4 regions of the Telluria sp. Soil_C_11 genome follow, and region 2 is predicted to be linked to each of the others. Evidence: predicted binding sites of a transcription regulator. Region 2 holds the regulator's gene; each other region holds the start of a gene.
What was found. Region 2 encodes FNR, which switches genes on or off when oxygen is low (the NO sensors DNR and NnrR bind a similar motif). Its sites were predicted from a motif close to TTGATNNNNATCAA; they were not measured.
Positions count from the first base shown of each region.

Region 1: the regulator FNR is predicted to act here: its motif matches at 3,202-3,215, upstream of AC3A6M_RS14490 (universal stress protein).
Region 3: the regulator FNR is predicted to act here: its motif matches at 1,788-1,801, upstream of cqsA (alpha-hydroxyketone-type quorum-sensing autoinducer synthase).
Region 4: the regulator FNR is predicted to act here: its motif matches at 3,179-3,192, upstream of AC3A6M_RS06510 (carbohydrate kinase).

Region 1 is NZ_JBDGIN010000007.1:277,832-283,524, reverse strand. Features, by position in the region: gene AC3A6M_RS14495 (bifunctional acetate--CoA ligase family protein/GNAT family N-acetyltransferase) at 1-2,238, shown strand, start outside; gene AC3A6M_RS14490 (universal stress protein) at 2,257-3,111, opposite strand; gene AC3A6M_RS14485 (sensor histidine kinase) at 3,321-4,805, shown strand; gene AC3A6M_RS14480 (response regulator) at 4,802-5,212, shown strand; gene AC3A6M_RS14475 (sensor histidine kinase) at 5,214-5,693, shown strand, end outside.
Region 2 is NZ_JBDGIN010000002.1:372,926-378,618, forward strand. Features, by position in the region: gene AC3A6M_RS04590 (hypothetical protein) at 1-101, opposite strand, end outside; gene AC3A6M_RS04595 (L,D-transpeptidase family protein) at 98-1,714, opposite strand; gene fnr (fumarate/nitrate reduction transcriptional regulator Fnr) at 1,802-2,572, opposite strand; gene AC3A6M_RS04605 (cytochrome ubiquinol oxidase subunit I) at 2,791-4,218, shown strand; gene cydB (cytochrome d ubiquinol oxidase subunit II) at 4,234-5,241, shown strand; gene AC3A6M_RS04615 (DUF2474 domain-containing protein) at 5,241-5,363, shown strand; gene AC3A6M_RS04620 (TorD/DmsD family molecular chaperone) at 5,548-5,693, shown strand, end outside.
Region 3 is NZ_JBDGIN010000007.1:190,040-195,732, reverse strand. Features, by position in the region: gene AC3A6M_RS14095 (response regulator) at 1-326, opposite strand, end outside; gene AC3A6M_RS14090 (sensor histidine kinase) at 323-1,651, opposite strand; gene cqsA (alpha-hydroxyketone-type quorum-sensing autoinducer synthase) at 1,871-3,109, shown strand; gene AC3A6M_RS14080 (DUF1622 domain-containing protein) at 3,321-3,707, shown strand; gene AC3A6M_RS14075 (ferritin-like domain-containing protein) at 3,786-4,610, shown strand; gene AC3A6M_RS14070 (DNA polymerase II) at 4,621-5,693, shown strand, end outside.
Region 4 is NZ_JBDGIN010000003.1:209,172-214,864, reverse strand. Features, by position in the region: gene AC3A6M_RS06525 (hypothetical protein) at 1-139, opposite strand, end outside; gene AC3A6M_RS06520 (LysR family transcriptional regulator) at 186-1,088, opposite strand; gene AC3A6M_RS06515 (pseudouridine-5'-phosphate glycosidase) at 1,098-2,021, opposite strand; gene AC3A6M_RS06510 (carbohydrate kinase) at 2,024-3,097, opposite strand; gene xapA (xanthosine phosphorylase) at 3,449-4,285, shown strand; gene AC3A6M_RS06500 (phosphopentomutase) at 4,434-5,627, shown strand; gene deoC (deoxyribose-phosphate aldolase) at 5,624-5,693, shown strand, end outside.

The sequences.
Region 1 (5,693 bases), on a different contig from region 2:
GCGGCGCTGCCGGGACGAATCGCTTTCGTTGCACAGTCCGGCGCACTCGTCACTGCGGTGCTGGACTGGGCGCGCGCCCGCCAGATCGGGTTCTCATGCTTCGTGTCGCTGGGCGACGGCACTGACGTCGACTTCGGCGACCTGTTGGACTACCTGGCAAGCGATCCGGGCACTGACGCGATCCTGCTGTACGCCGAAAGCGTGCGCCAGGCGCGCAAGTTCATGTCTGCAGCGCGCAGTGCCGCACGCGCCAAGCCGACCGTCATCGTCAAGGCGGGAAGGGTGGCTGAAGCGGCACATGCCGCGTTCAGCCATACCGGCGCCCTGGCGGGCTCCGACCTGGTCTATGACGCCGCGATCCGTCGCGCCGGAATGTTGCGGGTCCATACCACCGAGGAGCTGTTCGATGCCGTGGCGATCCTGGCCCAGCCGCGCCGGCCTGCCGGTCCGAGGCTGGCCATCCTGACCAACGGCGGCGGACCGGGAGTGATGGCGACCGATGCGCTGGTCGCGGGCGGCGGCCAGCTCGCGCGCCTGGCGGGCGTCACCGTGGAGCGCCTGTCCGCCGGACTGCCGTCCACCTGGTCTCATGGCAACCCGGTCGACATCATCGGCGACGCGCCGGTGGGACGCTACCGCCTTGCCCTGCAAGCCTTGCTGGACGAGCCGGATGCGGATGCCGTGCTCGTGATCCATGCGCCGACGGCCATCGTCCCGAGCGCCGAGATCGCGCGGGCGCTGCTGCCGCTGCTGCGGACCGCCACGCGGCCAGTGCTGTGCTGCTGGCTCGGCGGCGCCAGCGTGGAACAGGCGCGCGCACTGTGCGCCGATGCGGGGCTGCCGGTGTTCGACACCCCCGAGGAAGCCGTACGCGGTTTCCTGCAACTGGTCGGCTACCAGCGCAACCAGCAGGTACTGATGCAGGTTCCGGCGGCGGGATCGATGGCGCCACCGGAACGGGAAGTCGCGCGCGCACGTGTCGACATGCTGCTCGACCACGGGACAAGTAAAGTCGGGGAGGCGGACGCGAAGGCGATCCTTGCCGCCTATGGCATCCCGGTGGTGCCCACCGTCACCGTGCGCGATGCAACGGAGGCTGTGAAGGCAGCGGCCCGGATCGGCTACCCCGTCGCCTTGAAGATACTTTCGCCGGACATTGCGCACAAGAGCGACATCGGCGGCGTCGCGCTGGACCTGGCCGACGAAACGGCGCTGGCACACGCCGCCGAGGCAATGCTCGCGAGGGTGCGCAAGCTGCTGCCACAGGCCTGCATTGCCGGCTTCACGGTACAGGCGATGGCGCGTCTGCCGCATGCCCACGAGCTGATCGTCGGGGTCACTACCGACCCCTTGTTCGGCCCGGTGATCCTGTTCGGCCATGGCGGCGTCACGGTCGAGGTGAACAGTGACCAGGCGGTCGCGCTGCCGCCGCTGAATCGCGTGCTGGCCGCCGACCTGGTCGGCCGCACGCGCGTGGCGCGGATGCTGGCAGGGTTCCGCGATTATCCGGCCGTGAAGATGGAAGCGCTCTACGACGTATTGGTGAGGGTGGGCCAGCTGGCAGCCGACCTGCCCGAGCTGGCCGAGCTCGACATCAACCCGCTGCTCGCCGGAGCCGACGGCGTGGTGGCACTGGACGCACGCATGCGGCTGGTGCCAGTGCCTCCCGGCCGGGATCCGCTCGCCCGCCTGGCCATCCTGCCGTATCCGGACCGGCTGGAGCGGCGCGTCGACAGCGGCGTGGGCCGCCTGACGGTGCGTCCGATCCGGCCCGAGGATGCGCAGGCACACCAGGAATTCTTCCACGCGCTGAGCCCGGAAGACGTGCATTTCCGGATGTTCGGGCTGATGCGCGACCTGCCCGCGGCCCAGCTGGCGCGCTTCACCCAGATCGACTATGCGCGGGAGATGGCGTTCATCGCCACCCGGTCAAAGGACGGGCGCGACGAGACCCTGGGCGTGGTGCGGGTTGCGATCGATCCCGACGAGACGGAAGGCGAGTTCGCCATCGTCGTACGCTCCGACCTGAAGGGCCGCGGCCTGGGCAGCCTGCTGATGGGCTGCCTGCTCGATTATTGCCGCGCGCGGGGCCTCGGTCTGGTGCGCGGCGCGGCGCTGGCCGACAACCTACGGATGCATGCGCTGGCCCTCCATTGCGGCTTCGACATGCAATCCGCCGACGACGGCACCATGCTGATGAGCCTTCGGCTGGCGCCCGGAGCCGGGGAGAACCGGTAACGGTTCGCCGGTCATCGCTCAGTGCGCCAGCAGCAGCGGTAGCGGCGAACGTTCCAGCAGTTCGCGTGTCACGCCCCCCAGCACCCATTCACGGTAACGGCTGTGCCCATAGGCGCCCGTGACGAGCAGGCCGGCGCCGCTGGTACGCGCCAGCGACATCAGGGCATCTCCCGCCGTGGAACGGGTGCGTTCGACGATGACATCGACCTGCACCCCCTGGCGGGCGAGGTAGAGAGCCATGTCGGCGCCAGGCTCTTCGCCGTGCAGTTCGGTCAGCTGGTCGGGGTTGATCAGGGCTAGCTTCACGCTGCCGGCCTGCTGCAGCAGGGGCAAGGCTCCTTCGATGGCACGGATCGCCTGCATGCTGCCGTCCCAGCCGACGACGGCTGTGCCAGGAATCGGTCCGCCGTCGTACGATTCCGGTATGACCAGTACAGGACGGGCACCATGAAGCGTGACATGTTCCGGAAGGCGGCGCACGCGCGGGACGAACGGGAGCTCGGGACTGGATATGGGCGCAACGTCCTGGCTCAAGATCGTCAAGTCGGCGTAACGCGACTGCATCAGCAGGGCAAAGCCCGGCTCGTCCTCCACCAGGCGCGCTTCGAGAGAGGCTACGCCCAGGTGGCGAGCCTGTTGCGTGAACTCGTCCAGGCGGACGCTGACCGCATCCCTCAGGCCCTGATAATCGCTGTTCGGCATCATCGGCGCACCCATCGACCCGGTCAGCAGGGCAAAGTCGAGCCATGACATTCCGGTCATCCCGCTGCCGATCAGGTGGGCCTCGTGGGCGGCAGCCAGTTGTGCCGCGGCGCGCAGACGGCTGTGCTGCTGAGGACTGCCGTCGACGTGAACTACAATGGTCTTGTACATTCCAGGTTCCTTGCAGGAGCATTGATCGATGGCGGAGCGAGACCTTCGACGCTACTGTATGCCCCTGGTTTGCCGGCGTCTAATCTTCACTTGATGCAGATCAAAAAGAGCTAAACTTTCGCAAAAAGTCCTGAAAATTCGCTCATTGGCTTTGATGCTGAGCAAAATAGTCTTTAAGATGGCCGAGTTCATGTATTTACGCTCAGATCATGGATCCCGATCACGCCTCCGCCAGCCTCGACTGGCTTTTGTCCGCGGCTCGTGACCCGATGCTGGTGTGCGACGCCGCCGGCGTCATTGTCTGCGCCAATACTCCGCTCTCCGCACTGTTCGGCTGGCCCCTCGAGGAATTGATCGGCGAACCGGTCGAAGTCCTGGTGCCGGCAGACCTGCGCACTTCGCACGCAGACTTGCGGCGTCACGCCGGCCGCACACGCGCCATGGGCAGCGGGCGCTTCATGGCCGTCGACCAGGCTGGCGGGCAGTTCCCCGTCGAGATCAGCCTGTCGCGACTTGACGCCGGGGAGACTTCGCTGACGCTGGCCACGGTCCACGACATGCGTGCCAGGGCCGGCGCCGAGCAGGCGCTGCGCGACAGCGAAGCGCGCATGCGCGCCGTGTTCGAGACCGCGGCGGACAGCATCATCACCATCGACGAGCGCGGCCTGATCGAGCGCGTCAACCCGGCCGCGGAGCGCATGTTCGGCTACACGGAGCGGGAACTGGCCGGGCGTAACGTGTCCGTCCTGATGCCGTTCCCGGACCGTGAACGCCACGACGGCTACCTGCGCCATTATCTCCGTACCGGCGAACGGCGGATCATCGGCATCGGCCGCGAAGTGCATGGGTTGCGCAAGGACGGCATGCTGTTCCCCATGGAGCTGGCGGTCACGGAAATGCGGATCGGCGAAACACGGATGTTCACGGGACTGGTCCGTGACATTACCGCACGCAAGGAGAGCGAAAGACATACCGATAACCTACTGAAGGAACTGCGAGGCGCCAACGAAGAACTGGGCAATTTTGCACACGTCGTCTCGCACGACCTGAAAGCGCCATTGCGCGCAATCGGCGCGCTCGCAGACTGGCTGGTGACGGACTATGCGGACCGTTTCGACGATGAAGGCCGGGAGCACATGCGCCTGCTCATCGGTCGTGTGCATCGGATGGGAAGCCTGATCGATGGCATCCTCCAGTATTCGCGCGTGGGGCGCGAAGGAGGCGCGCTGCGGGTCGTCGACCTGAATGCAGCGCTGGCGGAAACCGTGGACCTGCTGTCGCCGCCGCCGTCGATCGTGGTGGCCGTCGCGCCCGGGCTCCCGGTGATCTGGACGGAACCCACGCGTATCCGGCAGGTCTTCCATAACCTGATCTCGAACGCCATCAAGTACATGGACAAGCCCGAGGGGCAGGTCGCCGTGAGCTGCAGCGACGAGGGTGATTACTGGCGCTTTTCGGTCGCAGATAACGGCATCGGCATCGAGCGGCGCCACTTCGAGCGCATTTTCCAGTTGTTCCAGACGCTGGCCCCGCGCGACCGCATCGAGAGCACCGGCGTCGGCCTGGCCTTGGTCAAGAGGATCGTCGAGCTGCAGGGAGGCAGGGTGTGGCTCGACTCGGTTCCCGGAGAGGGCAGCACGTTTTATTTCACCATGCCGAAGACGCACCGCCAAACCCAACTGGGGGAGCCATGAACTCTTCCGCGAAGCCGATTCTGCTTGTCGAGGATGATCGGGTCGACGTTCTCACCACCCGGCGGGCGCTAACGGAAGTCCAGGTCACCAACCCGCTCGTGGTGTGCGAGAACGGCGAGGAAGGATTGGCGTGGCTGCGCAATACGGACGAGCCGCCTTGCCTGGTACTGCTGGATTTGAACATGCCGGTCATGAACGGCATCGAATTCCTTGAACACATCGAGCGCGACGAATGCCTGCGCCGTATTCCCACCGTCGTGCTGACCACTTCCGAGGAGCAGGAGGACAAGTTCAGGAGCTTCGAGCTGGGGATCGCAGGCTATATGCCGAAGTCGGTCGAATACCGGCGCTTTGTCGAGGTCATTCGTTCCATCGACCAGTACTGGACCATGAGCGGGCTGCCCTGAAATGAACACGATACTTGTGCTGCTGGTCGAGGACGATTCCGTCGACCGTATGGCGTGCCGGCGGCGACTGGCCTCGACTTCCGGCATGCGATTCCGGCTGGAGGAAGCAGACGCTGGGGAACGTGGGCTGGCGCTGGCCGGCAGCCTGCGTCCGGATTGCATTCTGCTCGACTATCGCTTGCCCGACCTGAGCGGGATCGAGTTTCTTGCCCGCCTGAACGCCGATCCGGACGACGCCGTCCGCACCACGCCGGTCCTGATGCTGACCGGCGCCGACAGCGCGGCCGTCGCCACCGAAGCGATGCGACACGGCGCCCGCGATTATGTGGTCAAGGATGCCGAAGGACGGTATCTGGAACTGCTGCCATCCGCTATCGAGCGTCTCCAGCGCGAGCGGCGGCTGGTGAAGGAAAAGCGCCAGGCGGAAGCCCGGTTCCGGACCCTGGTCGAGCAAACGCAGGCAATCAGCTATATCGTGGCA
Region 2 (5,693 bases):
GCGGCGAAGTTCTTTTCGTTGGCGGAGGTCTTGCTGTCGCAGGCCGACAGCGCGGCGGACAATGTCACGCCGAGGAGCAGGGAGATGGCGGTCGTTTTCATGGTGATGTCATTGTACCAAGGCTGCGGCGGCCCGCCAGCTCCTGCTCGAGCTTCGCGTCGCGGCCATAGATATCGGCGGCGAAGCGCGGATTGCCTTCGCCGTCGACGCTGGCGGTGGCGTAGAAAATCACCACCGGAATCGCCCGGGCCAGGTCGACGTGCCGGGTCGGCCCCGGTTGCAGTGCGCCCTGGATCCTGTCGGCGTTCCACTTCTGCTGCCGGCCCAGCACGTACTGGGCCAGGGCGGCCGGATGCTCGACGCGGATGCAGCCGTGCGACAGGTCGCGCCGGCTGCGCTGGAACAGCTCGCGCGCCGGGGTCGAGTGCAGGTAGATGTCCATCGGGTTCGGCATCGCGAACTTGATCGCACCCAGCGAGTTCTTCGGTCCCGGGCGCTGGCGCACGCGCGCCCGGCCCGCCTTGAGGTCGGCCACGCTGGCGCCCGGCGGCACCGTCTCCATCTCGTTCTGCGCGAGGTAGGCAGGGTTGCGCGCGAGTTTCGGCAGGATTTCCTTTTCCAGGATGCTGCGCGGGACGTTCCAGTACGGGTTGAACTCGAGGTAGCGCATCTGGCCGACGAACAGCGGGGTCTCCGTCTTGAGCGCGGTGCCGACCACCACCCGCATCTCGAGCGGCGGCTCGGCGCCGGGCGCATCGCCGCCGCCGTTCTGGAACGCCCACAGGCGGTACGCCGGCAGGTCGACCACGATCAGCGGGCCGCGGCCCAGATCAGGGAGCCAGCGCAGGCGCTCGAGCGTCAGTTCGAGCTGGCGCACGCGCTTCGCCAAGGGCACGTTGAGGGCGTCGATGGTGCCTCGGCCCAGCACGCCATCGTCAAGCAGCCCATGCCGCGCCTGGAAGCGCTCGACGCCCTCGGCCATCGGCTCGCTGTAGGTGCCCTCGGCCGGCGGCGGGGCATCGGCCGGCAGGTCGCCCAGCAGCACCAGGCGCTTGTACAGCGCCGTCGCGGCCGGGTAGGCGCCGCCGGGCACGACCTTGGCGTCCGGTTTCGGCAGCGCCGGCCAGGCTTGCCGGGACAGCTCGCGGTAATGCGCCAGCGCCGCCTTGACCCGGCCGTACTGGTTCAATTGGGGCTCGGCCGCCTGCACCGCGGCCTGCAGCTTGCCGCCGGCGAGTCCGGCGCGCAGGCGTTCGACCGGGTCGTACTGCTTCAGGCGCGCATCGGGCAGGCGGGTATGGTATTCGGAGCGCACGCGGCCGACGCGCAGGTCGGCCAGGTAGTGCAGCATCGCCGCGGTGAGCGCGACGTCGAAACGGGCGATATCGGCGTCGCCCGCGCTCAACTGGCGCTGCAGCGCGTCGGCGCCATAGTCGCGCGGGTCCAGGCCCTGCAGCCTGGCCTGGCGCAGCACCCATAGTGCGGCCGCGGCGGTCGACGGATTCCAGGCGGGGGCGTATTTGCGCGGGGCGTAGAAGCGCTCGAGCCAGCCGCGTTCGTCGTAGGGGCCCGAGGGCGCCGCGGACGACTGTGTGGCCTGGACGGCCAGGGTGCGGATGGTGGCGGGGATGGGCTGCGCGAGGGTGGAGCAGGGGACGAGTGCCACGGCTGCGCAAAGCGCGAGGGCGGCGCCGATTTTCTTGCTGAGTTTCATTGTTACCTTCGGACTTCGGCAACCGTACGTTGCCGATCCGAATCATACCCGTTCAGCGATACCGATGCGCTAGCCAGGCGTGCGCCCTCACGCCATCGGACTGCACTGCTCGGTCCCGGCCGCCATCGCCTTCAGGCGCGCCGGTTCGAGCAGGATCACTTCGCGCTTGTCGACCTGCACCAGCCCCATCTTCTTGAAGCGCGACAGCAGGCGGCTGATGCTTTCGATGGTCAGGCCGAGGTAGTTGCCGATGTCCTCGCGCGACATGCGTAATTGGAAACTGTTGGCCGCGTAGCCGCGCGCGGCGTAGCGGGCGGACAGGTTCACCAGGAACACGGCGAAGCGCTGCTCGGCGCGCATATTGCCCAACAGAAGCATGACGTTCTGTTCGCGCGTGATTTCCTGGCTCATGATGCGGTGGAAGTGGCGCAGCAGGGCTGGCACGTGGCCGAACAGGTCTTCCAGGCTGGCGAAGGGGATTTCGCAGACTTCGCTGTCTTCCAGCGCCACGGCGTCGCAGTGGTGGCGGTCGCCGCTGATCGCATCCATGCCCAGCAGCTCGCCGGCCATCTGGAAACCCGTGATCTGGGCTTCTCCGGCCGCGTTCACCTGGTAGGTCTTGAAATGGCCGAAGCGCACCGCGTACAGGTTGCGGAAGGGCTCGCCCATCCGGTACAGCGGCTCGTCGCGTTCGAGGCGGCGGCGCTTGCCGATGATCTTGTCGAGGCGGTCGATGTCCGCATCCTCCAGGCCCATCGGCAGGCACAGCTGGTGCATGCTGCATGCCGAGCAGCTTGCCTTCAGCGCCTGCACGTTCAGGGGCTTGTCGTCGTTCGGAAAGTGGATGGCCTGGAGCATCGGAAAGAAGAGGCGGTGGCGGTAAATACCTTGATTATACGGCCCGTTGTCACGCCCGGGGCCGCCTGCTGGCCTGCTGGCCGGCCTTCTGTCCATACTTTGTGGCATTTTCGCCGTGCCAAAGCCGTTCGCGGCCCGGACCTGCCTTGTCACACTGCCAATCGTGCGCGGCCCGGCCCATGCTAGATTCTGCACACGACAATATGCGGGGGACTTCCATGTTCGGTTTGGCGGCATTGGACCTGGCGCGCGTGCAGTTTGCGTTCACGATGTCGTTCCACATCCTGTTCCCGGCCATCACCATCGGCCTGGCCAGCTACCTTGCCGTGCTGGAACTGTGCTGGCTGAAGACGAAACGCCAGGTCTTCGTCGACCTGTACCACTTCTGGCTGAAGATCTTCGCCGTCAACTTCGGCATGGGCGTGGTCTCGGGCATCGTGATGGCTTACCAGTTCGGCACCAACTGGAGCTATTTTTCGGAATACGCCGGCGCCATCACCGGGCCGCTGCTGGCCTACGAAGTGCTGACCGCGTTCTTCCTCGAGGCCGGCTTCCTGGGCGTGATGCTGTTCGGCTGGACCCGGGTCGGGCCCGGGCTGCACTTCCTGGCCACCTGCATGGTGGCGCTCGGCACCCTGATCTCGGCCACCTGGATCCTCGGCTCGAACAGCTGGATGCAGACCCCGCAGGGCTATGCCATCGTCGAGGGCCGCATGGTGCCGGTCGACTGGCTCAGGATCATCTTCAATCCGTCGTTCCCGTACCGGCTGACGCACATGGCGATCGCGGCCTTCCTGTCGACCGCGCTGTTCGTCGGCAGCTCGGCCGCCTGGCACCTGCTGAAGGGACGCGGCAACGAGGCGGTGCGCACCATGCTGTCGATGGCGATGTGGATGGTGCTGGTGGTGGCGCCGATCCAGGCCGTGGTCGGCGACATGCACGGCCTGAACACCCTGCAGCACCAGCCGGCCAAGATCGCCGCCCTCGAAGGGCACTGGCAGAACGAAGGCGACAAGCCCTTGCCGCTGCTGCTGTTCGGCATCCCGTCGATGGAGGACGAGGAAACCAGGTTCGCGGTCGGCATCCCGCGGGTCGGCAGCTGGATCCTGACCCATACCTGGGCCGGCCAGATCAAGGGCCTCAAGGAATTCCCGCCCGACCAGCGGCCGAACTCGCTGATCATCTTCTGGAGTTTCCGACTGATGGTCGGGCTGGGCCTGCTGATGATCGCGCTGGGCGCCTGGAGCCTGTGGCTGCGCGTGAAGAAGCGGCTGTTCGACAGCCGCGGCTTCCTGCGCATGGCCATGTGGATGGGACCGGCGGGCCTGCTGGCGGTGCTGGCGGGCTGGATCACCACCGAGGTCGGGCGCCAGCCCTGGGTCGTGTACGGCGTGCTGCGCACCGCGGACGGCGCCTCGAAGATCACGGCCGGGCCGCTGGCGCTGAGCCTGGCGGTGTTCGTGGTGGCCTATTTCTTCGTGTTCGGGGTCGGCATCGCCTATGTGCTGCGGCTGGTGCGCAAGGGACCGCAAGCCTTCGACCTCAGCCGCACGCCGCAGGGCGGGCCGGGCAGGGGACGCACGCCGGCGCGGCCGCTGTCGGTGCCGGAAGCGGACGCCTCGGTCAACGAAGACAACCTTACCTGAATCGGCTGAACCAGCATGGACATCGACATCACCGCGGTCTGGGCCACGATCATCTTCTTCTCCGTCTTCATGTACGTGGTGCTGGACGGCTTCGACCTCGGCATCGGCATGCTGTATCCCTTCGTGCCGGGCAGGCGCGAGCGCGACGTCATGATGAATTCGGTGGCGCCGATCTGGGACGGCAACGAAACCTGGCTGGTGCTGGGCGGAGAAGGGCTGCTGGCGGCCTTCCCGGTGGCGTACGCGATCATCCTGCCCGGCCTTTACCTGCCGCTGATCTTCATGCTGGTCGGCCTGATCTTCCGCGGCGTCGCCTTCGAATTCCGCTTCAAGGCCAACGACCGCGAACGGCCCATCTGGGACCTGGCCTTCATCGCCGGTTCGATGACGGCCGCCTTCTTCCAGGGCGTGTCGCTGGGGGCCTTCCTGTCCGGGATTCCGGTGTCGGGGCGCAGTTATGCCGGCGGCCCGCTCGACTGGTTCGCGCCGTTCCCGCTGGCGGCTGGCGTCGGCGTCATGATCGCCTACGCCCTGCTGGGCGCGACCTGGCTGGTGATGAAGACCGAGGGCGAGCTGCACGCCCGCATGGTGAAGCTGGCGCGCCCCTTCACCTGGCTGCTGCTGGCAGCGATCGCCGTGGTCAGCATCTGGACCCCGCTGTCCCAGCACCAGGTGGCCGAGCGCTGGTTCAGCTTCCCGAACCTGCTGGTCCTGTCGCCGGTGCCGCTGCTGGTGGCCGCATCCGCGTTCTGGCTGCTGTGGTCGCTGAAGCGCGATCCCTTCCGCCATCCCTTCATTGCCGCCCTGGCCCTGGTGCTGCTGGGCTTTACGGGGATGGCGATCAGCATCTGGCCGCATATCGTGCCGCCCGCGATCACGATCTGGGAAGCGGCGTCGCCGCCGGCCACCCAGGGCTTCGCGCTGGTCGGCACCCTGATCGTGCTGCCGCTGATTTTGGCCTACACCGGCTGGTCGTACTACGTCTTCCGCGGCAAGGTGGGCGATACCGGGGGTTACCACTGATGGCGCCGCTCTGGCTGCGGCGCGCCGGCTGGTTCGCGGGCCTGTGGATGGCCGGGGTGGCGGCGCTGGGCGTGGTCGCCTGGCTGCTGCGGGTCGTGATGCATGCAGCCGGCATGAAATAGCAGGCACGCGAAAGTTCAACCGTGCGCGCCTTCTGGGTGTCGTGGTACTACACTTTCAGTGCAGATTTGCTAACGGGAGAACTACTCAGTGCCTCAGGAGACCGCGTCCTTTCAAACGATTGCCTTGCCCTTGTCCGACGAGGACCAGGCACGGGCCGATTTTTACGCACTGATAGCGCGCCTGATGCTGGCGCCACCCGACGCCCCGCTGCTCGCGGCCCTGGCCACGGCCGAGCCGATCGCCGCCGACGGCCTCGATGAAGCCGGGCGGGCGCTGCAGGACGGCTGGCTGAAGCTGACCCAGGCCGCCAGCGTGATGGATGCCGATGC
Region 3 (5,693 bases), on a different contig from region 2:
CCCGGCATCGCGTAATCCACCACCAGCACGGACGGCGTCATGAAGCGCTGCGGATGGCGGCGGATGCCGCACACCTGTTCGACGTGCAGGGCGATGTTGTAGGGCTGGGGCGCGAGGGTGTAGGTGTCGACGCTGGGCGAGAGCAGGCTGGCGAGGGTGGCCGGGGCGGCGCCGTGCTGGCGCAGCCAGGCAATGGCGGCGCCGGTGTCGCTGAAGCCGATGCTGGGAAAGGCGGGACCCAGCTGGAAGCGCAGGCTGTCGAGGAAGCTGGGGCTGTCGTCGACCAGGACGGTCATGGTCGGGTGCTGGTAGATCGGGAGCGTCATGATAAGCCTCGGTGATCAAGGGCTTGCGCGGAAACGGGAGCCGGCGCCGCGTCGGCGGCGCGCCGCGCGGGCGGGAATTCCAGCGCGAACGCGGTGTACAGGTTCTCGCGCGAGCGGCAGCGGATCCTGCCGTGCCAGGCGTGCACGATGTCCTTGCACAGGGCCAGGCCGATGCCGGACCCGGTATGCGCCGGGTAGGAGTAGAAGCGCTCGAAGATGTAGGGCAGCTGGCGCGCCGGGATGCCGCAGCCGCTGTCCATCAGCAGCAGGCGCGGACGCCTGCGGGCGCCGTCGACGATGATCCGCACCTTGCCCTTGCCGGCGCGCTGCAGGGCCTTCAGGGAATTGCGCAGCAGGTTGAGCAGCAGGACGGCGCCGAGTTCCTGGCGGCCGAGGAAGGCGAAGTCGCTGCGCACCACCACCTCCACCTGCAGGCGCTGCTCCTCGCTGGCGAAGGGAAAGCGCTCGATCACCGCATGCACCATCTCGGACATGCAGACCCGCTCGGTCGGCGCCATGTGCTGGTTCATCGCCGCCGCCGACATCAGGAACAAATCGATCATCTGGTTCATGTGGCGCACTTCGAAGCGGATGCGCGCCAGCGCCCCCGGCACGCCGCCCTCCCAGCCGGCGGCGGCGCGCTCGATCCCGCGGATATTCGCGGAGATGCTGATCAGGGGCGTGCGCAGCTCGTGCGACACCATCCCCAGCGCCTGCGCCATGCCGGCCAGCTTTTCGCGCGCCACCATCCGCCGCCCGACCCTGGTCAGGGCCACGATCACGATCGTGAAGACATAGATCGGCGCCTGCTCCAGCACCACCGGCATCGCGTGGAAGCCGGCCGCGGTCGCTCTCGGATCGCCGGTCAGGATGTACAGGACGCAGGCAGCCAGGGCGCCGGTCGCGCAGGACGCCAGCGCCCACAGCGTGTCGAACTGGAACAGCAGGATCAGGGCCAGCAGCAGGGATTCGCCCCAAACAGCCGATCCCTGGTTCATCAAAAACATGTAGCTGAAGAAGAAAGGCATGACATAGGTCACGCTGATGAATTCGTAAACGCGCAGCCACTTTCCCTTGAATTTGCGCGGGAACAATAAAGCCGGAAGGCAAAGAACAAATCCCACGCCACGCAAGTCCAAGCTCTCGTACCTCTGTGGAAACCAGGTTGTCCAGATGAAGTAGTACAAGGGCATGCCGATGCAACCGACCCAGGCCAGGAAGTGCAGGCGCACCACCGCGTGCTCCTGCTGCTGCTCCTGGCGCAGCAGCCACCGCAGCAAGGCTGGCCGGGTCAGGTGATAGCGCGCCCTGATCGGCGCAGTCATGCTCGCGACGCTCCTGTACAGCAGATTCTTCACTCGGCAGCTCCCGGTCGTAGACCGTCCGTTTTCGATACTTGTCACTTCGAAATTGATTTCACTCAATTTTCGGTTGAGCTTGACGGAATCTGCTCAACCCAGATTGATCTCGGTCAATTGTGTGTCGAAGAGGCGAGCTCGACCTTTACGTATTGACACAATTAAATTTTTTTCCGGAGAAGAAGAATGACCATGCTGACTACCAACCAGATCAATGCCCGCCGCGCCAGCCTGCACATGCCGTCCTTCGTCACCCGCAGGATGGATGCCCACCACGTGACCCGCATCGAGCAACTGATGGGCGGCGAGCACGTGCACGTATGGAAGCGGCCGGGGCCGGGGGCGGTCATGCTGGCCGGTAACGATTACCTCTGCCTGTCGAACGAACCGGGCCTGCTCGCGGCCCAGGCCGATTGCCTGCGGGCGAACGGCGGCCAGGCCCTGATGTCGGCGGTATTCCTGCAGACCGGCAGCCTGCAGCACCGGCTCGAGCACAAGTTCGCCGACTTCATGCACGCCGAGGAGACGGTGCTGGCGCAGTCGGGCTGGGCGGCCAACGTCGGACTGCTGCACAGCATCGCCGCGCCGGAGGTGCCGGTCTACCTCGACATCATGGCGCACGCCTCGCTGTGGGACGGCGTGCAGCTGGGCGGCGCCAAGGGCATCCCCTTCCTGCATAACAATATGGATCACCTGAAGCGCCAGCTCGACAAGCACGGCGCCGGGGTGATCGTGGTCGACGCCCTGTACAGCACCGACGGCAGCCTGGCGCCCTTGCACGACGTGGTCGCCCTGGCCGAGAAGAGCGGCAGCGTGCTGGTGGTCGACGAATCCCACTCGCTGGGCACCCACGGGCCGCGCGGGGCCGGCCTGGTGGTCGCGGCCGGGCTCGAAGACCGCGTGCACTTCCGCACCGCCTCGCTGGCCAAGGCTTTCGCCGGACGCGCCGGCATCATCACCTGCTCGAGCCGCTTCAAGCCCTATTTCCTGTCGGAGTCGCGCCCGGCCATCTTCAGCTCCTGCCTGCTGAATCACGAGCTGGCCTGGTTCGACGCCGCCATCGATTTCATCGAACGGGCCGACGCCCGCCGCGCCGCGCTGCGCCGCATCACCGCCGAGGTCCGCAGCGGCCTCGAACGGCTCGGCTACTGCATCGGCGAGGGCAGCGAGCAGATCATCTCGCTGGAAGTCGGCACCGAACCGAAGACCCTGGTGCTGCGCAAGGCGCTGGAGAACCGCGGCATCCAGGGCGCCGTGTTCTGCGCCCCGGCGACGCCGAAGAACCGCGCGCTGGTGCGCCTGACCCTGAACGCCGGCCTGGGCCGGCGCGAGATCGCCAAGCTGCTGGACGCCTGCGCCGACATGCGCGAGGAGGTCGATCTCGACAGCTGGACCTCGACCCTGCGGTGCCGTCGCGTGCACTGACTGCGATCGAAAAGGTGGAAAAACGTGTCCGCCGTCCGTTGCGAACCCGCCGTGCGAGGGCCGGTTCGACTCATCTGCTATCCGTGCGTCAGTCCGCCACGAAATTCAGTATGTTACGAATATTGTTGCAGATTTGGCATCGGCCGTGACAGTGCGCCAGCACCCTTGCAATCCTGGCGGGCCGATTGCATAACCACCAAGGGAGCGGAGATTGTTCGAGCAGGTCGAGGAACAGGTACGGATCTACGTCGAGTGGCTGCGCCTGCTGGTCGAAGCGCTCGGTGCGCTGGTGATCGCCGCCGGCGTGGGGATCGTCATCGTGGCCCTGGCCCGCCACCTGCTGGCGGAACGGGGCGGCAGCTTCGTGCCGATCCGGCTGGCGTTCGCGCGCTACCTGACGCTGGCGCTGGAACTGCAGCTGGCGGCCGACATCCTGTCGACCTCGGTGGCGCCGACCTGGGAGCGGATCGGCAAGCTGGCGGCGATCGCGGTGATCCGGACTGCGCTCAACTACTTCCTCAGCAAGGAGCTGAAGGACGAAAAGGCCAGCGACGAGCCGGCCCTGCGCGGGCAGCCCGTGCCCGGCGTGCGGGACTGAGATGGACGCCCCGGCCAGGTCCTCGCCGCAGCCGCGGATTTGGTACACTTCGCCTTTTTCGCACCAGGTAATCACCCGATGTCCGCTCCGCCCGAGCTGCGCGCAGGCGCACTGAACTCCCTGCTTGAAACGGACCCGCGCAGCAAATGCGCCGGCGTGGAGGCCCTGGCGCAAGCGCATGCCGCCGGCGCCCTGGCCCTCGATGCGGCCGCGGTATTCGCGCCAGGCGGCGCCATTCCCGGACGCCCGGCCAGACCCGAGCTGGTGCCGCCGCGCCTGGTCGGGCGCCGCTCGATGGCCACGCCCGAAGGCCGCGCGATGCTGGTCCACGCGCTGGCGCATATCGAATTCAACGCCATCAACCTGGCGCTGGACGCGGTCTGGCGCTTTCCCGGCATGCCGCCGGCTTATTACGCCGACTGGCTGCGGGTGGCGAAGGAAGAGGCCTACCACTTCTCGCTGCTGGACGCCCACCTGGGCACGCTCGGCCACGCCTACGGTGACTATCCCGGCCACGACAGCCTGTGGGAGATGGTCGAGAAGACCCGCGAGGACGTGCTGGCGCGCATGGCCCTGGTGCCGCGCACCCTGGAGGCGCGCGGGCTGGATGCGATCCCGCCGCTGCGCGCCAAGCTGGCCCAGGCCGGCGACATGGCGGCGGCCGGAATCCTCGACATCATCTTGCGCGACGAGGTAGGCCACGTCGAGATCGGCAACCGCTGGTACCTCGGCCTGTGCGCCGGGCGCGGGCTGGAGCCGGTCGGCACCTACGAAGCGCTGGCGGTCCGCTACCAGGCGCCGGTGCTGAAGGGACCGTTCAACCTGGAGGCGCGCCGCCGCGCCGGTTTCCTGGACGCGGAACTGGCGCGCTACCGTGGCGACAGCGTTTGCTTCGACGCCTGAGAGTGGGAAGATGGACAAGGCAACCGGCTTCCTGCTGACCCGCCACTGGCGCGACCAGGAGTCCGGTGTCGAGCTGGAGTTCTGGCTGGCGACCGGGGACGGTCCGCGCCGCGTGCGCGTGCCGGGCCAGAGCGCGGTCGCCTTCATCCCGGCCGAGCAGCGCGAAGCCGCGGAGTTCGTGCTGCGCGGCGAGCGCGGCTGCGAGTTGCGCGCGCTGGCCCTGACCGACTTCCACCATCGCCCTGTGCTCGGCCTGTACTGTCGCCACTACCGCAAGCTGCTGGCGCTCGAAAAGCGCCTGCGCCAGCACGGCGTCGACGTCTATGAAGCCGACGTGCGTCCGCCCGAACGCTACCTGATGGAGCGCTTCATCACGGCGCCGGTCCTGTTCGCGGGCACCCCGGCGGACCACGATCCGCACCTGCTGCTGGACGGCCAGCTGAAGCCGGACGGCGACTACCGCCCGCGGATCCGCACGGTGTCGCTCGACATCGAGACCACGATGCAGGGCGAGCTGCGTTCGATCGCGCTGGAAGGCTGCGGCCAGCGCCAGGTCTACATGCTGGGTCCGCCCAACGGCGACCCGTCCGGCCTCGGCTTCGCCTTCGAGTACTGCGAGACCCGGCTGGCGCTGCTGGAAAAGATGGAAGAGTGGTTCCGCGTCCACGACCCGGATGCGGTGATCGGCTGGAGCCTGGTGCAGTTCGACCTGCGCGTGCTGCAGAAGCACGCCGAGCAGCTGCGCCGCCCGCTGCGCCTGGGACGGGACGGCAGCGCGATGGAATGGCGCGAACGTAGTGGGGGCGAACGTCAGGGCGGGCAGGAGCATTATTTCGCCGGGATCGCCGGCCGCCTGGTCATCGACGGCATCGAGGCGCTGCGTTCGGCCACCTGGAGCTTCCCGTCGTTCAGCCTGGAGTCCGTCGCGCAAACCCTGCTGGGCGAGGGCAAGGAGGTCGACAATCCCTACGACCGCATGGCCTCGATCGACCGCATGTTCAACGAGGACAAGCCGGCGCTGGCGCGCTACAACCTGAAGGATTGCGAACTCGTCACCCGCATCTTCGAGAAGACCAGCCTGAT
Region 4 (5,693 bases), on a different contig from region 2:
GCCCAAGGGCGCGGTCGCGCTCGCGCTGCTCGCGCCGGTCGACGGGCGCCGTCTCGGCAGTGCCGAAGGATGGTCCGCGCGGGCCAGCCTGGTTCATCAGCTTCTTGGCGTCGAACTTGGCCAGGTCGGTCTTTTTCATGGTGGTGCTTTCACAGGGTTTCGAGAACCCATTCTAACCGCGATGCCTATTCGCCTTCCGGATTCACGATCTTCAGGAACGCCCGCACCACCGGCGCATCGTCCTGGATCGGATAGGTGATGTACAGGTTGGCCGACGGCGGATTCCCCTTGATCGGCAAGAACCGCACGCCCGGCCAGCCGATCCGGCCGGTGGTCTCCGGCATCAGCGCCACACCGAGGCCGGCGCCGACCATCGCCAGCAGCGTCTGCGGCTCGGCCGCTTCCTGGAAGATGGTCGGCTGGAAGCCGGCGTTCACGCAGCACTGGATCAGGTAGCGCGGCTCGGCCGATTGGTCGAGGTGCAGGGTCAGCAGCGGTTCGCCGGCGACATCCAGCAGGTCGATGTGCTCCTTGCTTGCCAGCGGATGCTGGGCGTTGACCGCCACGCAGTAGTTCTCCTGGAAGCACAGGTCCTGGCGCAGGCTGGCGTGCTTCAGTTCGTCCGCATCGCGCTTGGGCTCGCGCCAGAAGCCGACGTCGATCTGCCTGCCGCGCAGGGCATCCCACTGTTCGTTCGGGCCGAGTTCGTGGATGGTCCAGGTCACGCGCGGGAACTGGCTCTGGAACTGCTCCAGCAGGCCGGGGATCGGACCCCACATCGCCGAGCCGACGATGCCCACGCGCAGGCGCCCGACTTCGCCGCGGTCGATCTGGCGGATGGTGTCGACCGCCATGCGCATGCGGCCCAGCAGGTCGGAGGCTTCCTGCATGAAGGCCTTGCCGGCTACCGTCAGTTCGAAGCTGCGCGTGGTGCGCGCGAACAGGCGCACCCCCAGCTCGCTTTCAAGCTTCATGATCTGCTGGGACAGCGGCGGCTGCGAGATGTGCAGGCGTTCGGCGGCGCGGCTGAAGCTTTTTTCTTCGGCCACGGCGAGGAAGTATTTCAGCTGCTTCAGGTCGATCGACATGGTGATCCGTCAGGATTGGTGAACCGTGTGTGCCAGCGCCACGGCCAGTTTGGCGCCGACCAGGGCATTGTGCTTGACCAGCGCGATATTGGTGGCGAGGCTGCGCCCCCCCGTCAGTTCCTTGATCCGCGCCAGCAGGAAAGGCGTGACAAGCTTGCCTTTCACGCCCTGTTCATCGGCCTCGCGCAGGGCCTGGGCGATGATGGCGTCGATCTCTTCGTTGCGCATGGCGGCGGCTTCCGGCACCGGATTGCTGACCACCACGCCGCCGTCCAGGCCGAGCTGCCACTTGGTGCGGATGAAGCGCGCTTGGTTCTCGGCCGTGTCGAGCTGGAAGTCGGCCCGGAAGCCGCTGTCGCGGGTGAAGAAGGCCGGGAAGGCGGCCTGGCCGACGCTCACCACCGGCACGCCGTGGGTTTCGAGGTATTCGAGGGTGAGGCCGATGTCGAGGATGGACTTCACGCCCGCGCACACCACGGCCACGCCGGTCTGCGCCAGTTCCTGCAGGTCGGCCGAGATGTCGAAGCTGGTCTCGGCGCCGCGGTGCACGCCGCCGATGCCGCCGGTGACGAAGACCTCGATGCCGGCCAGCTTCGCGCAGATCATGGTAGCGGCCACGGTGGTGGCGCCGAGCTTCTTCTGCGACAGCACATAGGCCAGGTCGCGCCGGCTGACCTTGATCGCGTCCTTCGACTGGCCGAGCAGCTCGAGCTGTTCGTCGGCCAGGCCGATGCAGATGCGGCCGTCGATCAGGGCGATGGTGGCCGGCACCGCGCCGGCGTCGCGGATCACCTGCTCGACTTCGCGCGCGGTCTGCACGTTCTGCGGGTAGGGCATGCCGTGCGAGATGATGGTCGATTCGAGCGCGACGACCGGCTTGCCGGCGGCGCGGGCGCCTTGCACTTCGGGAGAAAACTGGAGAAAGGCTTGCATGTTCAGTCCTGGGTGTTCGTGTTCATGAGAGTGTCCGGTCCGAGCCGCGGGTGCACGGTCTGCGCCACGCCGAGGGTCAGCGCGGACAGCTTCAGGCCGCGGCGGCAGGCCAGTTCGAGGTCGTCGCCATCTTGCAGCAGCGACCAGCACACGGCGGCCGCAAAGGCATCGCCGGCGCCGGTCACGTCGACCACCTCGGCGCCGTCCGCGTGCAGGCGCACGATGTCATCGCCGCGGGTAAACAGCACGCCGTCGGCGCCGCGCGTGACGACCAGGTCGCGCACGCCCCGGGCCCGCACCTCGGCCACCGCCGCATCGAGCCCGGTGTCGCCGGCCAGTTCGCGTCCGGCCAGCGCGGCGAGCTCGCCGCGGTTCAGGATCAGCAGGCGCACGCCGTCAAGGTCGCGCGGCAGGCGCGCCATCTTCGGCTCCGACACCGCCACCAGCACCAGCGGCACCTCGCTGCGCCGGGCCTGGGCGAGCAGGGCGTCCACCGTCGCCAGCGGCAGGTTGAGGTCGGCCACCACCAGCGCGCTGGCCGCGAGCTGGGCCTGGCGGCTGTCGACGAAGGCCGGGTCGAGGCGGTCGTAGAGGGCCATGTCGGCCAGCGCGACCACCATCTCGCCATCCTGGTCCAGCACCGCCGTGTAGGTGCCGCTGGCCACGCCCTCGAGCTGCAGCGTGCCGCCCGTGTCGATGCCGAGGGTTTGCGCATGCGCGAGCAGGGCGGCGCCCGAGCTGTCCTTGCCCGTCGCCGTCAGTAAAGCAACCGCCGTGCCCAGGCGTGCGAGATTCTCGGCGATGTTGCGCGCGACCCCGCCGAAGGATTCGCTCTGGCTGGCCGGATTCGAGGTGTGCAGGGCGATGCCGGCCAGCGAGCGCAGCTTGCGGTCGAGGTTGGCCGCGCCGATGCAGGTGACGGGACGGCGGTCCGGCAGGACGTAGGCGCGCCCGAGCAGCTTGCGCTCGCGGATCAGGCCCGCGATGTAGCCGGCCACGGCCGAGCGCGACAGGCCCAGGCTGCCCGCCAGGTCCTGCTGCGCAATGAAGGGATTCGCGCGGATCAGTTCCAGCAACTGTTGTTTTTTTGAGTGCTCGGTCACGGCAGGGGCAGTCGATATGGGTATAAACAATTGTTTGTGATGTTAAACATTTGTTTGGCGAGCGTCAACGCAACAGTTCATCCCTCTGGCGGCGGCAGGCTGAACGATGTATCGCCATGCATACAGGGGCGAATCCATATTTATACATTCTATATATAAATCGAGCAAATATTTGGTATTTGCCATACCAATCCACGATAATGCATAGTTCGATTATTTTGGTGCGCCGGATTCCCGCAATCGGTGCAGCCCTGCAGTACAAGGCCTCTCCGGTCCACCCAGCACGAACCCGAACTCCAGCGATATCTCACAAGGAAGCCATCCATGCTCAGCAACACCCCATTCGAAGCCGCCGACGTCATCCGTGCCCGCAAGCCCGGTTTCGCGCCGCGCGTGGCACTCATCCTCGGCTCCGGTCTCGGCGTGCTGGCCGAGCAGATGAGCGATGCGGTGGCGATCAGCTATGCCGACCTGCCGGGCTTCCCGATCAGCACGGTGCACGGCCACGCCGGCGAACTGGTGCTCGGCACCCTGGCCGGCGTGCCGGTCGCCTGCATGAAGGGCCGCGGCCACTTCTACGAAGGCTACGGCGCCAGCGTGATGACCTCCGCGGTGCGCACCCTGAAGCTGATCGGCTGCGAACTGCTGTTCGTGACCAACGCCGCCGGCTCGCTGCGTCCTGAAGTCGACGCCGGCAGCATCGTGGCGCTGACCGACCACATCAACCTGCTGCCGGGCAGCCCGATGGCCGGCCCGAACGACGAGCGTTTCGGCCCGCGCTTCTTCAGCATGGCCAACGCGTACGACGCCGAGACCCGCGAACTGGTCAAGACCGTCGCCAAAGAGAAGGGCATCACCCTGCACCAAGGCGTGTACCTGTCGACCCCGGGCCCGCACTTCGAAACCGCCGCCGAGATCCGCGCCTTCCGTACCATGGGCGCCGACGTGGTCGGCATGTCGGTGGTGCCGGAAGTGATCGCCGCCCGCCACTGCGGCCTGAAGGTGGCCGGCGTCTCCGCCATCACCAACCTGGCCGAAGGCCTGACCCCGTTCCCGCTGTCGCACGAGCAGACCCTGAAGTATGCTGCGGTGGCGGCCAAGGATCTGGTTACCCTGATTTATTCGTTCATTGAGCGTTTGGGCGCTACCGCTAACGCCTGATTCGTCGTCCCTGCGGCTAATCGTCGTTCCCGCGAAGGCGGGAACCCAAGTTTGCAAGAGCAGTCGAGTTGCACGCAAACTTGGACCCCCGCCTTCGCGGGGGCGACGAATGAAAGGTCGCGGGTTCGATTCTGGAGATAACTAATTTATGTCACGCGCATTCATCCTCCTGCTTGACTCCTTCGGCCTCGGCGCGCTGCCGGATGCCGACAAGTACGGCGACCTCGGCGCCAACACCCTCGGCCACATCGCCGCATGGGCCGCGCAGGAAGGCAAGCCGATGTCGCTGCCTAACCTCGAACGCATCGGCCTGGGCGCCGCCGCGCACAAGGCCAGCGGCGAATGGCCGGCCGGCTTCGCGAAACGCGAGGGCTTCAGCGGCGCCTGGGGCGTCGCCCGCGAACAGTCGACCGGCAAGGACACGCAGAGCGGCCACTGGGAAATCGCCGGCGTGCCGGTGCTGTTCGACTGGGGCTACTTCCCGAAGACCGTGCCGAGCTTCCCGAAAGAGCTGACCGACAAGCTGCAGGAGATCACCGGCGTGCCGGGCTGGCTGGGCAACTGCCACGCCTCGGGCACGACCATCATCAACGAGCTGGGCGACGAGCATGTCGCCACCGGCAAGCCGATCCTGTACACCTCGGCCGACTCGGTGCTGCAGATCGCCGCGCACGAAGAGTCCTTCGGCCTGGAGCGCCTGTACGAAGTGTGCGAAGCGGCGTATGAACTGGTCAAGCCCTACAACATCGGCCGCGTGATCGCGCGTCCCTTCACCGGCTCGAACGGCAACTACAAGCGCACCAGCAACCGCCACGACTATGCCGTGCCACCGGTCGCGCCGACCCTGCTCGACCACGTCAAGGACGCTGGCGGCGAAGTCATCGCACTGGGCAAGATCAGCGACATCTTCGCGGGCCAGGGCGTGACCCGGCTGATCAAGGGCGCCGACAACATGGCGCTGTTCGACCGCCTGCTGGAAGTGGCCGATACGGCCGCCGACAAGTCGCTGACCTTCGTGAACTTCGTCGACTTCGACATGCACTTCGGCCACCGCCGCGATGTCGCCGGCTACGCGAACGCGCTGCACGAACTGGACGCGCGCCTGCCGGAATTCACGGCCAGGCTGAAGGAAGGCGACCTGGTCGTGATCACCGCCGACCACGGCTGCGACCCGACCTGGCCCGGCTCGGACCACACCCGCGAACACATCCCGATGCTGTTCTTCGGCCCGGCCGCGCCCGCGCGCGAACTGCCGACCGCCGACACGTTCAGCGATATCGGTGCAACCCTTGCCAAACACCTCGGCGTCAAACCTCTCTCGAACGGAACTGCCCTGATATGAGCCCGAACCTCGACTCTACAATCATCACTGCGCGCAACACGGCCATCGGCCTCGACCTGGGCTGGA